DNA from 4 places in the Pantoea sp. X-Soil-ISGK-285 genome. Region 1 is predicted to be linked to each of the others. Evidence: predicted binding sites of a transcription regulator. Region 1 holds the regulator's gene; each other region holds the start of a gene.
The links. The regulator PurR, encoded in region 1, represses purine synthesis genes. The targets are predictions, from matches to a motif close to CANGCAAACGTTTGCNTG.

Region 1 (3,209 bases):
TCACCACCAGCGAGACCGGCACGATTAAGATGAGCAAATCTCACCGTCAGCGCTACCAGAAGGCCCGCGAAACCGCGATGACCAAGCTGATGGGTCAGTTGGGTAAACCCTATCAGTGGGGCGGCACCTCTCCCCATACCGGTTTCGATTGCAGCGGCCTGGTCTGGTACGCCTATAAAGATCTGGTGAAGTTTAAGATCCCACGTACTGCTAACGAGATGTACCACCTGCGTGATGCCGCGCCGATCAAGCGTGAGTCGCTGGAGAAAGGCGATCTGGTCTTCTTCCGTATCAATGGACGCGGTACTGCGGACCATGTCGGCGTTTACCTGGGTGATGGCAAGTTTATCCAGTCGCCACGCACCGGCAAAGATATTCAGATCAGCGCGTTAGGAGAAGATTACTGGCAGCGCCACTATATTGGTGCCCGTCGGGTGATGACGCCAAAAACCATACGCTGAGCAGCAGAACAACCAGAAGAGAGCCGGGATAATCCCGGCTTTTTTTTAGTGCAGAATAGCGGTAAAACTAAAGGCCACAATCATCAGCAGACAGCCCGCGGTGGTCATTAAAGCCAGTTTAAGATCGGTACTCATTGCTTGCTCCTTAGTCACACAATTAGCAGGGGTATCGCATTTTCCCACAGGGCCCGGTAAAAATCTCGTTTTATCCGTTCAGCCTTGTTAGAATCCCGCCTTTGTTGCGCAACGCGCGCAACCCTGATTCCGTTTGCGCACGTTTTCAGGCGCTTTTACGCCGCCAGCGGCCTGTTTCCTGGCCATGAATGCTGCATTTTTGCGGAAAAAAACCTGAACAGACGCAAACGTTTAACACTACGCTTATCATAGAGTTAGATAAGCACTGGAGTCCGATTTTCATGGCAACAATTAAAGATGTGGCGAAACGCGCTGGCGTCTCAACGACCACCGTTTCGCACGTCATCAATAAAACCCGCTTTGTGGCTGAAGAGACGCGCAACGCGGTCTGGCAGGCGATTAAAGAACTGCACTACTCGCCGAGCGCCGTGGCGCGCAGCCTGAAAGTGAACCACACCAAAACGCTGGGCCTGCTTGCCACCTCCAGCGAAGCGCCCTATTTCGCTGAAATTATCGAAGCGGTTGAAAATCACTGCTTTGACAAAGGCTATACGCTGATTCTGGGTAATGCGCATAACGATCTGCAAAAACAGCGCGCCTATCTCAGCATGATGGCGCAGAAACGCGTCGATGGGCTGCTGGTGATGTGCTCTGAATATCCGGACGATCTGCTGCAGATGCTGGAAGAGAACCGCAATATCCCGATGGTGGTGATGGACTGGGGTGAATCGCGCGCCGACTTCACCGACACGGTACTGGATAATGCTTTCCAGGGCGGCTATCTGGCGGGACGCTATCTGATTGAACGCGGACACCGGGATATTGGTGCAATCCCCGGCCAGATGGAGCGTAACACCGGTGGCGGACGTCATGCCGGTTTCCTGAAGGCGATGGAAGAAGCGGGTATTCAGCCACGCGCCGAGTGGATTGTGCAGGGTGACTTTGAGCCGGAGTCGGGCTATCAGGCGATGCAGCAGATCCTGTCGCAGAAGCAGCGTCCCACGGCGGTGTTCTGTGGCGGTGACATCATGGCGATGGGCGCGATTTGCGCCGCCGACGAGATGGGTTTACGCGTCCCCCAGGATATTTCGGTGATCGGCTATGACAATGTGCGCAACGCCCGTTATTTTGCACCGGCCCTGACCACAGTGCATCAGCCTAAAGCCCAGCTGGGTGAGAAAGCGCTGGAAATGCTGCTGGACCGCATTACCAGTAAACGCGAAGTGTCACAAACGATTGAGGTCCATCCCACGCTGATTGAGCGCCGTTCCGTGGCCGATGGCCCGTTCCGCGACTATCGCCGTTAATGCTCGCTTAACCACTCCTGATTAAGCGTTTGCGCATCACCCAGATAGCTGAGCAACCAGCCTGTCGCCGGTGATGCGCGATCCTCTGCCCAGCTGACGCAGCATGGGCTGTCCGGAAACGCCACCGGCAGCGTCAGTTCAACCAGCTCGCCGCTGTCGAGCAGTGGCCTGGCCAGATGGCCCGGCACCATCGCCACACACAATCCCGCCTGCACGCACTCGAGCCCGGTTTGCCACTCCGGCACCACCAGCCGGCGCTGGTTATCCAGCGTCCATGTCATACGACGCGGCAGTGCGCGAGAAGTATCTTCCAGCACCAGGGATGGCCAGCTCCGCAGCGTGTCATCATCTATCTGGCTCGCCTGTGTCAGAGGATGGTCGGGCGCAACCACGCAGCGCCAGTTAAGCGTGCCCATATCCCGAAAAGCAAAACGTCCGCCCACCGGTATCGCCTGAGTGGCACCAATCGCCACTTCCACCCGGCCATCGGCCAGCGCATCCCAGACGCCGTTAAAGACTTCATAGCTGATGATCAGCTCCATATCAGGAAAGTGGCGATAGAAATCTTTGACCAGCTGCCGGGTGCGCTGAGGTTTAGCGATACGGTCAACGGCTATGCTTAGCTGGCCGCGCCAGCCGTTAGCCAGCTGCTGACACTGTCGCCGGGTGGCAAGCATTTTTTTGATGACGCTGCGTCCTTCCCGGACAAAATGCTCACCCGCCGGGGTCAGAACCACTTCGCGATGCTGCCGTTCAAACAGCGGTACCGCCAGCCAGTTTTCCAGCTGACGCACCGTATAGCTGATGGCAGAGGGCACCCGATGCAACTCCTGCGCGGCGGCGCTGAAGCTCCCCCCACGGGCGACAGCGTCAACCACTTCTAATGCATATTCTGACCACATAATCTGCCTTCAAAAATTTTAACAGCAATCGGCAAATATTACCGTTTCACAGCAGCAAACGCACCTTTTACACTCTGCCGCGTTTATCCTGCAAAAATGAGAATCAGATGCTGTCGAATAAAGGGTTTATGCCCTACCTTGCCCTGCTGAGCATGCTGGGCTTTTTAGCCACTGATATGTACCTGCCCGCCTTTGGTGCGATGCAGCAAACCTTTAACACTTCACCCGGTCTGATCAGCGCCAGTATGAGTCTCTTCCTGGGCGGCTTCGCCGTGGGTCAGCTCTTCTGGGGACCGCTTTCCGATCGCATCGGTCGTAAACCGGTGCTGCTGTCCGGACTGGCCATGTTTGGCGCTGGCTGCGCAGGCATGCTGTGGGTGAATGATATCTATCTGATGCTGGCG
Region 2 (3,209 bases), 1.5 Mb from region 1:
GCTGGATATGATGACCCGCGAAGTGCTCTACAAAGGACAGCGCGAGCAGCTTACGGCGCGCGAATATGCCCTGCTCTACGCCCTGCTGGAGCGGCCAGGCGCTATTCTGTCGCGCGAGCAGCTGGAAAATCGCATCTATGGCTGGGGCGATGAAGTCAGCAGCAACGCGGTGGATGTTCTGATCCACGGGATGCGCCGCAAGCTGGATAACGACGTGATCCGCAATGTGCGCGGACTGGGCTGGCGGGTACCGGCAATATGAAACCCTTCACCTTTATGCGTTCATTACGCAACAAATTACTCTCTACGCTGCTGATTATTCATCTGCTGATGATCGGCGGCGTCACCTGGTATTTCTTCAGCTGCTACGGCGATATGGTCGGCACCATGAAGGACGATCAGCTGGCAAAAATCGCTGATGCCTGGTCCACTAATAAACAGATGCCCGCCCTGATGCCGATGCTTATTGCGCCTGACAAGGCGAAGAGCGCCTTTGTGGTGCAACTGTGGGACGATCGGGGTCAGTTACGGGCCAGCTCATGGCCGGAGCTGCAGGCTCCGCTGCAAAATCAACGGGGCTATCGCGACGTGCATGTGGGTCAGTGCGACGACTGCGAATGGCGCATCTATACCCGGCCCGGCTTACCTGGCAGCGAGATCAAAACCATCCAGGTGATGCACAACCTCAGCTACATGAAGGCATTGATGGTCAAGCGGGCGCTGTCAGCGATCATTCCGTTGATCCTGATGATGCCGCTGTCACTGCTGGTGATCTGGCTGGTGGTGCGCAAGATCACCCGGGATCTGCAGGTCGCTTCGCGTCAGATTGCCGCGCAGGAGACGCATCATCCGCACAATGTCTCACCCGAAGGCTTGCCGGATGAGATCCTGCCGCTGGTGGCCGCCTACAACTCGCTGCTGAGTAAGCTGCGTGAGGCCTGGTCGTCGCAGCGTCAGTTCCTGGAAGATGCGGCGCATGAGCTGCGCACGCCGGTAACGGCGGTGACCTTGCAGCTGGAAAATCTGCGTCAGCATATCCAGCCAGGCGAAGCGAGCCGGCAGTTCAGCCAGCTGGAAGCGGGCGTCACACGCACCCGTCATCTGGTCACGCAGTTACTTAATGTCTCGCGTCAGGATGACCAGAGCGTGGTCGCCAGCGTCGAGCATATCGAACTGGACGATCTGCTGAAAGAGAGCATTGAGCAGCTGATGGTAGTGGCAGATAAACGCGGCATCGATATCGGCTTTAATGGCTCCACGCAGTATCGTCTGCAGGCCAGCCGTTCCGAGCTGCGCAGCCTGTTCGACAATCTGATTGGTAACGCCATGTTGCACACGCCGGAGGGCAGCCTGGTCGATGTGCTGCTGCATCGGGTCGCAGGTAAAACAGTGGTCGATATTGTCGATAACGGGCCAGGCATGCCGGAATCCTTTATCGAACGCGCCTTTGACCGTTTTACCCGTTCACCTGACGTTAAAGCCCAGGGCAGCGGGCTGGGATTATCCATTGTGCGCAACGTCGCACAGAAGCATCAGATTCACGTCGCCCTTTCCAATTGCATGACGCCACAGGGTGCCATTTGTGGTTTGCAGGTTCGCGTCACCCTTCCCTGATCCCGCCCGTTTGATCACGAACCAGACAACGTAAACGGTTGCCTGGTTCCGTTCGATCCTGGTCATTATTGTGAAGCGCATCACATTTTAGCTGAATTGTAATGCAACACTTTTTGACAAACGTGAGCAAAATCTATTTTCTATCGATCTGTTACAGGCACGCTACGCGGGCTGAAGAACTGGCTGTTATTTGCTGTGAAACCCTCATTCCCATCAAGGGACCGATTTCTCTCTGACTGCGTCTGCTGTGCGGCGGTCAAAAGCATGTGGCTGATAATAATGAAATTTAAAACGTTGATAGCAGGTGCCGTGCTGGCATGTTCATTGAGTGGCGCTGCGCAGGCCGCTGAAAGCGATCCGCAGTATGTCTCCGACTGGTGGCATCAGAGCGTTAACGTGGTAGGCAGCTACCACACCCGTTTCGGACCGCAGTTTAACAACGACGTTTATCTGGAATATGAAGCGTTTGCGAAGAAGGACTGGTTCGATTTTTATGGCTACCTCGATCTGACCAACTTCTTCGGCGCAGGCAACAGCAACGCCAACGGCATTTTTGATCACGGTTCACCGATGTTTATGGAGATTGAGCCGCGCTTCTCTATCGACAAACTGACCGGCACCAGCCTGGCGTTTGGTCCGTTCAAAGAGTGGTATTTCGCTAACAACTACATCTACGACATGGGCCGCAACAGCGATAGCCGCCAGAACACCTGGTACATGGGTCTGGGCACCGATATCGATACGCACAGCGATGTCGGTCTGTCGCTGAACGTCTACGCCAAATATCAGTGGGAAAACTACGGTGCGGCGAATGAAAACAGCTGGGATGGCTATCGCTTCAAGGTGAAATACTTCGTGCCAATCACCACGCTGTGGGGCGGTAACCTGGGCTATGTGGGCTTCACCAACTTCGACTGGGGTTCCGATCTCCGCGATAAAGGCGGTTCATCACGCACCAGCAACTCCATCGCCTCCAGCCACATTCTGTCACTGGGTTACGATCACTGGCACTTCTCTGCGGTAGCGCGTTACTTCCACAACGGCGGACAGTGGGCGGATGGACAGGAACAGAATTTTGGCAACGGGCCGTTTGAAGTGAAATCGACTGGCTGGGGTTACTACCTGGTGGCGGGTTATAACTTCTGATTACGTGCGGCGGCCTGAATAGCGCCGCCGCGCATTAATCCGGGCAGTTGCCATTAATTAATACGGCGCCGCAAATTGCGACGCCGGCTGGCCCGATTATTCCTGCGGCTTCTCGACATTGATGCGCCACGGAATGTTGAACTTATCAATAAACATCGCGAATCCGTTCGACCAGAACGTCTCCTGCCACTCAGTTGTCACCTTGCCGCCTGCCGACAGTTTCTCAAACCAGGCTTTACCCTTTTCGACATCGGTAGTTGAGAGACTGACCGCGTAACCGGCATGCTCAGACGCTGGCGGCTGATCGGTGTTGCCATCGCTCAGCATCAGCTCACCGTCACCAATACGCAGCTGGGCATGCATGATCTTTTCTGGCGGCTGCGGCGCGGCAGACTGATCGCCGACCTGCTCACCCTGATCCGGCATATCACCGAATTTCATTTTAGAGA
Region 3 (3,209 bases), 1.0 Mb from region 1:
GGTGGGTATGCTGCATGATAAAGATATCGCCGGTACGCTGGCGGCGCTGGCACCGGTGGTCGATACCTGGTACTGCGCGCCCCTCGAGGGCCCGCGTGGCGCCAGTGCTGAGCAACTGCTGAACAACCTGTCGCAGGGCGAGGCTTTTAGTTCGGTTGAGCTGGCCTGGCAGCAGGCACGCCAGCGGGCAGCGCCGCAGGACATTGTGCTGGTCTGTGGTTCATTCCACACCGTTGCACAGGTCATGGAATCGATTGAAACGGAGAAAGGACGTGGCAAGTAAGTTTCAGAACCGTTTAGTCGGCACCGTTATTCTGGTCGCCGTTGGCGTGATTGTGCTGCCAGGGCTGCTGGATGGTCAGAAAAAGCATTACAAAGAGGAGTTCGCCGCCATTCCGCTGGTGCCGAAACCTGACGATCAGCAGGACAGCGAAATGGTGCCGCCGGTAACCCAGTCGCTGCCGGCACAGCCGCCGGAAGGCGCGGGCAATGCGGTCAGCAGCAGCAATGGCAATGGCAACGGTAAAACCAACGCTACGGCAGAGCAGGGTCGGACTCAACCGGAAGACGAGAGCGATCCGGTAGTGGTCTCGCCGCCGCCGGTCCATCAGTCTGTGCCCGCACAGACGGTGACGAAGCCGAAGGTCGTTGAGCAGCAGAAACCGAAAGTAACAGAACAGCCTAAGCAGAAGCCGGTCGAACAGCAGAAGCCAAAAGCCGTGGAGCAGCCTAAACCTAAACCGGTTGAACAGCCTAAAGTGGTCGAACAGCCGAAGCAGGAAGAGGCGCCAAAATCAGCAGAGACGACAGCGCCGGCAGGGCAGGCTTATGTGGTGCAGTTAGGTGCGCTGAAAAACGCCAGCAAAGTGAATGAGATTGTCGCGCAGCTGCGGCTGTCGGGCTATCGCGCCTTTACCGTGCCTTCAACGCCGGTACAGGGTCAGATCACCCGCATTTACGTTGGGCCTGATGCGTCGAAAGCCAAAATGCAGAGTGCGGTTGGCGAGCTGAAAAGTATCTCAGGACTGGGCGGTGTCGTGAAGCCATACAGCGCCCGCTAAAACGGGCGATTGGCGCTGCCGATAGCAGTAACAGGCAGCGTCTTTTACCCCTCAGACAGCGCGTTTAATGCGCGCTGCCGCGAAAAAAATTGACGATTTTCAACGGCCTGTCCGGTTGAGAATCACCCGGGCGATAGCGTTTTTTTTCATCGCCTTTTTTATGGATGCAGAAAAAGAAAACCGCTACGCAAACGTTTTCTTTTTCTGTTAGAATGCGCCCCGAACTGGATGCAGGGGTGCAATTGCACTGGCGCTGGAAGAGTTCATGATCTGGATTGATTACGTCATTATTGCGGTAGTTGGTTTTTCGGCTCTGGTCAGCCTGGTCCGTGGGTTTGTCCGGGAAGCCTTATCTCTTGTTACCTGGGGATGCGCGTTTTTTGTCGCCAGTCATTACTACGCCTACCTTGCAGTCTGGTTTACAGGTTTTGACGACGAACTGGTTCGTAACGGTATCGCCATCGGTGTGCTGTTTGTGGCAACCCTGATTGTGGGGGCCATTGTGAACTACGTTATCGGCACGCTGGTGGAAAAAACCGGCCTGTCGGGAACCGACCGGGTGTTGGGCGTCTGTTTCGGGGCATTGCGTGGTGTGCTGATCGTAGCCGCTTTGCTGTTCTTCCTCGATACATTCACTGGGTTTTCCAAAAGTCCGGACTGGCAACAGTCTCAACTCATTCCCGAGTTCAGTTATATAATCAGGTGGTTTTTTGATTACCTGAAAAGCACGTCGAGTTTTTTACCCCGGTGATGTGACCGGGAGTGCGGCTTAATGAGGAAATGACAACATGTGCGGTATTGTCGGTATCACCGGTTTCATGCCGGTCAACCAGTCGATCTATGACGCGTTAACGGTGCTCCAGCACCGCGGGCAGGATGCCGCAGGCATTTGTACTATCGATGCGCTGAAATGTTTTCGCCTGCGAAAGGCAAACGGCCTGGTCAGCGACGTTTTCGAAGCACGCCACATGCAGCGTCTGCAGGGCAATATGGGGATCGGTCACGCGCGTTATCCAACCGCGGGAAGCTCCAGTGCCTCTGAAGCGCAGCCATTCTATGTAAACTCCCCGTATGGCATCACCCTGGCGCACAACGGTAACCTGACCAACGCCCATGTGCTGCGTAAGCACCTGTTTGAAAAGGGCCGCCGTCACGTTAATACCACCTCAGATTCTGAAATCCTGCTGAACATCTTTGCGCAGGAGTTAGATCGTTTCCAAAACGATCCGCTGACAGCCGACAACATCTTTGCTGCGGTTGCTGCCGTGCATCAGCAGGTGCGCGGAGCCTATGCGGTAGTGTCGATGATTATCGGCCACGGCATGGTCGCCTTCCGTGATCCTAACGGTATCCGTCCGCTGGTGCTGGGCAAGCGCGTTATCGCTGATGGCCGCACCGAATATATGGTCGCCTCCGAGAGCGTGGCGCTGGATACGCTGGGCTTTGAGTTCATCCGTGACGTTGCACCGGGTGAAGCGGTTTATGTGACTGAGGCGGGCCAGCTGTCTACCCGCCAGTGCGCTGAAAATCCGAAAAGCAATCCGTGCCTGTTCGAGTATGTCTATTTTGCGCGTCCCGACTCCTTCCTCGACAAAATCTCGGTCTACAGCGCCCGTGTTCGTATGGGCACCAAGCTGGGTGAGAAAATTGCGCGCGAGTGGGAAGATCTCGATATCGACGTTGTGATTCCGATTCCTGAAACCTCCACCGATATCGCGCTGGAAATTGCACGTATTCTCGACAAACCCTATCGCCAGGGCTTCGTGAAGAACCGGTACGTTGGCCGTACTTTTATCATGCCGGGCCAGCAGTTACGCCGCAGCGCGGTGCGCCGCAAGCTCAACGCTAACCGCGCCGAATTCCGTGATAAAAACGTGCTGCTGGTGGATGACTCTATTGTTCGCGGTACCACCTCAGAGCAGATTATTGAGATGGCGCGTGAAGCGGGCGCAAAAAGGGTTTATCTGGCGTCAGCGGCGCCGGAAATTCGTTTCCCGAACGTCTACGGTATCGATATGCCTAGCGCCACGGAACTGATTGCGCATGGCCGTGAAGTGGAAGAGATTCGCCAGCTGATTAAAGCCGATGCGCTGATCTTCCAGGATCTGGACGATCTGATCGAAGCGGTTCGCGAAGAGAATCCGGACA
Region 4 (3,209 bases), 1.5 Mb from region 1:
ACCGCGCACTCTTCACCGGCGGCAAACGTCGCGCCCACTTCCGGCAGATCGACAAACACCATGTCGCCCAGTAACTCCTGCGCGTGTTCAGTGATACCCACGGTGTAGCTGCCATCTTCTTCTTTGCGCACCCACTCGTGGCTGTCGCGGTACTTCAACGTATTCGGCACATTGCTCATTGGCCATTTCTCCTGAATAAAATTTACTGAGCGACCGGTTTACCGGCGCGGACAAAAACGGGACGGGTAACCTGGACCGGCATCTGGCGGTTACGGATCTCAACGATGGCGGTGCTGCCGACTGAGGCCGGTACGCGCGCCAGGGCGATGCTGCAACCCAGCGTCGGAGAGAAAGAGCCACTGGTGATGATCCCCTCCTGCGGCTGCCCCTGGTCATCGGTGAAACGCACCGGCAAGCCGTTACGCAGCACCCCTTTTTCTGTGAGGATCAGCCCCACCAGCTTTTCGGTACCGCGTTCACGCTGCAGTTCCAGCGCTTCCCGGCCGATGAAATCGCGGTCAGCAGGTTCCCAGCAGACCGTCCAGCCCATGTTGGCAGCCAGCGGTGAAACGCCTTCATCCATCTCCTGACCATACAGATTCATACCCGCTTCCAGACGCAGCGTGTCACGTGCGCCCAGTCCGGCAGGTTTTACGCCAGCGGCCAGCAGACGCTGCCAGAAATCGGCCACCTCCTCTGCGGGCATAGCAATCTCATATCCCGCTTCGCCGGTATAGCCGGTGGTGGCGATAAACAGGTCACCTGACTGCACGCCGAAAAATGGCTTCATGCCGGCAACAGCCTGACGCTGCTCCTCGCTGAACAGCGTCTGTGCCTTCTGCTGCGCCTGCGGACCCTGCACGGCAATCAGCGCCAGGTCGTCGCGTTCCGTCAGCGTAATGCCATAGCCCTGCGCGTGTTGCGTGATCCAGGCGAGATCGTTTTCACGGGTGGCAGAGTTCACCACCAGGCGGAAGAACTCTTCGCTCATAAAGTAAACAATCAAATCGTCAATGACGCCACCCGAGGCATTCAGCATCCCGGTGTAGAGCGCTTTGCCTGGCTGGGTCAGTTTTGCCACATCATTTGCCAGCAGGTAGCGCAGGAATTCACGGGTACGCGGGCCTGTCAGGTCGACGATGGTCATGTGAGAGACATCAAACATACCGGCGTCGGTGCGCACCACATGATGTTCATCCATCTGGGAGCCATAGTGCAGCGGCATCATCCAGCCATGAAAATCCACCATGCGGGCACCGCAGGCCTGATGCTGTTCAAACAGAGGTGTTTGCTGAGTCATAACCATCCTGTGCAGAAGCGAGTAAGTGCAAAAGTGCGCCGGAATTCAGTGCCGACGCAAACGTTCTCTTAGGGCTGACGTTACCACCGAATCTGACGATTAACCATAAGCAAACCGGGGTCGAAAGCAGAGGCACAGCCTAACCAGGAACGGCTGCTAACAGGATATAAAACTGCAATTTTGTGATTAATCGCGCAATAAATGCAGGGAATTTAAATATACGCAGCAAATTTATGCGGGATGGCATTCAGGATGTTAAAAAAATCCCGCGCCAAGCGGACAGAAGAATGAGAAAAAGTAATGCGAATTCGCCCGCAAAATTAGAATAAATCAAACGAAGACCTCTGCTGGTGCAGCGTTGCCTTTTTGTGGTGCAGAGCGGTGTCAGGCATAAAAAAAGCCAGCAGAAGCTGGCTTAACAGAAGGGCAGATTTAGCGTAGCCAGGCGGGCAGATCATTCAGGCCCATCGCCTGCTTCAGCATCATGGGTTTAACACCCGGCAGGCGGTCAGCCAGTTTCAGACCCACGTCGCGCAGCAATTTTTTCGCCGGATTATTGCCTGCGAACATTTCACGGAAGCCCTGCATTCCCGCCAGCATCATTGCGGCGCTGTGCTTACGGCTGCGCTCATAGCGTCGCAGATAGAGGTGCTGACCAATATCTTTGCCCTGCTGATGCAGGCGGCGAATCTCACCGATCAGCTCGGCGGCATCCATAAACCCAAGGTTAACGCCCTGACCCGCCAGCGGATGAATGGTGTGAGCCGCATCGCCCACCAGCGCCAGACGGTGTGCCGCGAAGTTGCGGGCATAGCGCGCCACCAGCGGAAACGATTTGCGCTCGCTTTCCAGCTGGCACAGGCCGAGCCGCATATCAAACGCCACCGAGAGCTGCTGATTGAACAGCGCTTCCGGCATGGTTTCCAGACGGCTCGCTTCCTGCGGCGAGAGCGACCAGACGATGGAACTGAGATGCGGATCCTGCATCGGCAGGAAAGCCAGAATGCCGTCGCCGTGGAACACCTGGCGCGCTACTGCGTCGTGCGGCTTCTCAGTGCGGACGTTTGCCACTAACGCATGGTGATCGTAATCCCAGAAGGTCAGCGGGATATCGGCTTTGTTGCGTAGCCAGGAGTTAGCGCCGTCAGCGGCAATCATTAATCGCGCACTTAACATGCTGCCATCCTGCAGAGTAACAAAGGCTTCGTTGTCACCAAACGCGACCTGCTGTAACTGCGAAGGTGCCATTATCGTCACGTCGCTGCAGGCGCTGGCACGTTGCCAGAGCGCATTGTGGATCACCGGGTTTTCGATGATATGTCCCAGATGCGACAGGCCCTGCTGCTCATCATCAAAGGCGATGGAGCCGAAGCTGTCCTTATCCCACACTTCCATACCGTGATAAGCGCTGGCGCGCAGCGAGAGAATGGTCGACCAGACATCCAGCTTCTGCAGCAGCCGTTCGCTGGCGGCATTGATTGCCGACACGCGAACTGACGGTGACGCACTCAGCGCCAGCGGTGGCTCCGGTGATTTTTCCAGTACGGCGATGCGCAGTCCGCTGCCCTGCAAGCCGCAGGCCACCGCCAGTCCCACCATACCGCCACCGGCAATCACCACATCAAAAGTTTGCATCTGAGCCTCTTTATTAACGCTTAACCCAGCCAAGCGTGCGCTCAGCCAGTTGATTTCTTAACCACGGCAGATGATCCATCGCCAGCAGGCCCAGGTTACGTCCTGCCACCAGCGGGCCATAGCGATTCGCAAAGACGCGAACCAGTCCGTCGGTGATACCGATGGTGGCGGCGCGGTCGGGCTGACGACGCTGCTGGTAATGATGCAGCACCGCATAGCTGCCGGGGTCCTGCTGCTGCCGATGGGCGGCTGCCAGCGTTTCAGCCAGCGACAT

Region 2: AC6I8B_RS01655 (nucleoside-specific channel-forming protein Tsx) is a predicted target of PurR. The motif match lies at 1,642-1,659, and genes of this name have one in related genera.
Region 3: cvpA (colicin V production protein) is a predicted target of PurR. The motif match lies at 1,246-1,263, and genes of this name have one in related genera.
Region 4: gcvT (glycine cleavage system aminomethyltransferase GcvT) is a predicted target of PurR. The motif match lies at 1,354-1,371, and genes of this name have one in related genera.

What each region holds. Positions count from the first base shown of each region.
Region 1 covers NZ_AP035938.1:1,878,289-1,881,497, reverse strand. The annotation lists gene AC6I8B_RS08975 (C40 family peptidase) at 1-461, shown strand, start outside; gene cydH (cytochrome bd-I oxidase subunit CydH) at 507-596, opposite strand; gene purR (HTH-type transcriptional repressor PurR) at 878-1,903, shown strand; gene punR (DNA-binding transcriptional activator PunR) at 1,900-2,805, opposite strand; gene punC (purine nucleoside transporter PunC) at 2,913-3,209, shown strand, end outside.
Region 2 covers NZ_AP035938.1:372,755-375,963, reverse strand. The annotation lists gene AC6I8B_RS01665 (response regulator) at 1-262, shown strand, start outside; gene AC6I8B_RS01660 (sensor histidine kinase) at 259-1,614, shown strand; gene AC6I8B_RS01655 (nucleoside-specific channel-forming protein Tsx) at 1,894-2,760, shown strand; gene yjdN (VOC family metalloprotein YjdN) at 2,857-3,209, opposite strand, start outside.
Region 3 covers NZ_AP035938.1:2,883,237-2,886,445, reverse strand. The annotation lists gene folC (bifunctional tetrahydrofolate synthase/dihydrofolate synthase) at 1-283, shown strand, start outside; gene dedD (cell division protein DedD) at 273-1,061, shown strand; gene cvpA (colicin V production protein) at 1,327-1,812, shown strand; gene purF (amidophosphoribosyltransferase) at 1,850-3,209, shown strand, end outside.
Region 4 covers NZ_AP035938.1:3,356,587-3,359,795, forward strand. The annotation lists gene gcvH (glycine cleavage system protein GcvH) at 1-179, opposite strand, end outside; gene gcvT (glycine cleavage system aminomethyltransferase GcvT) at 203-1,300, opposite strand; gene ubiI (FAD-dependent 2-octaprenylphenol hydroxylase) at 1,733-2,935, opposite strand; gene ubiH (2-octaprenyl-6-methoxyphenyl hydroxylase) at 2,949-3,209, opposite strand, start outside.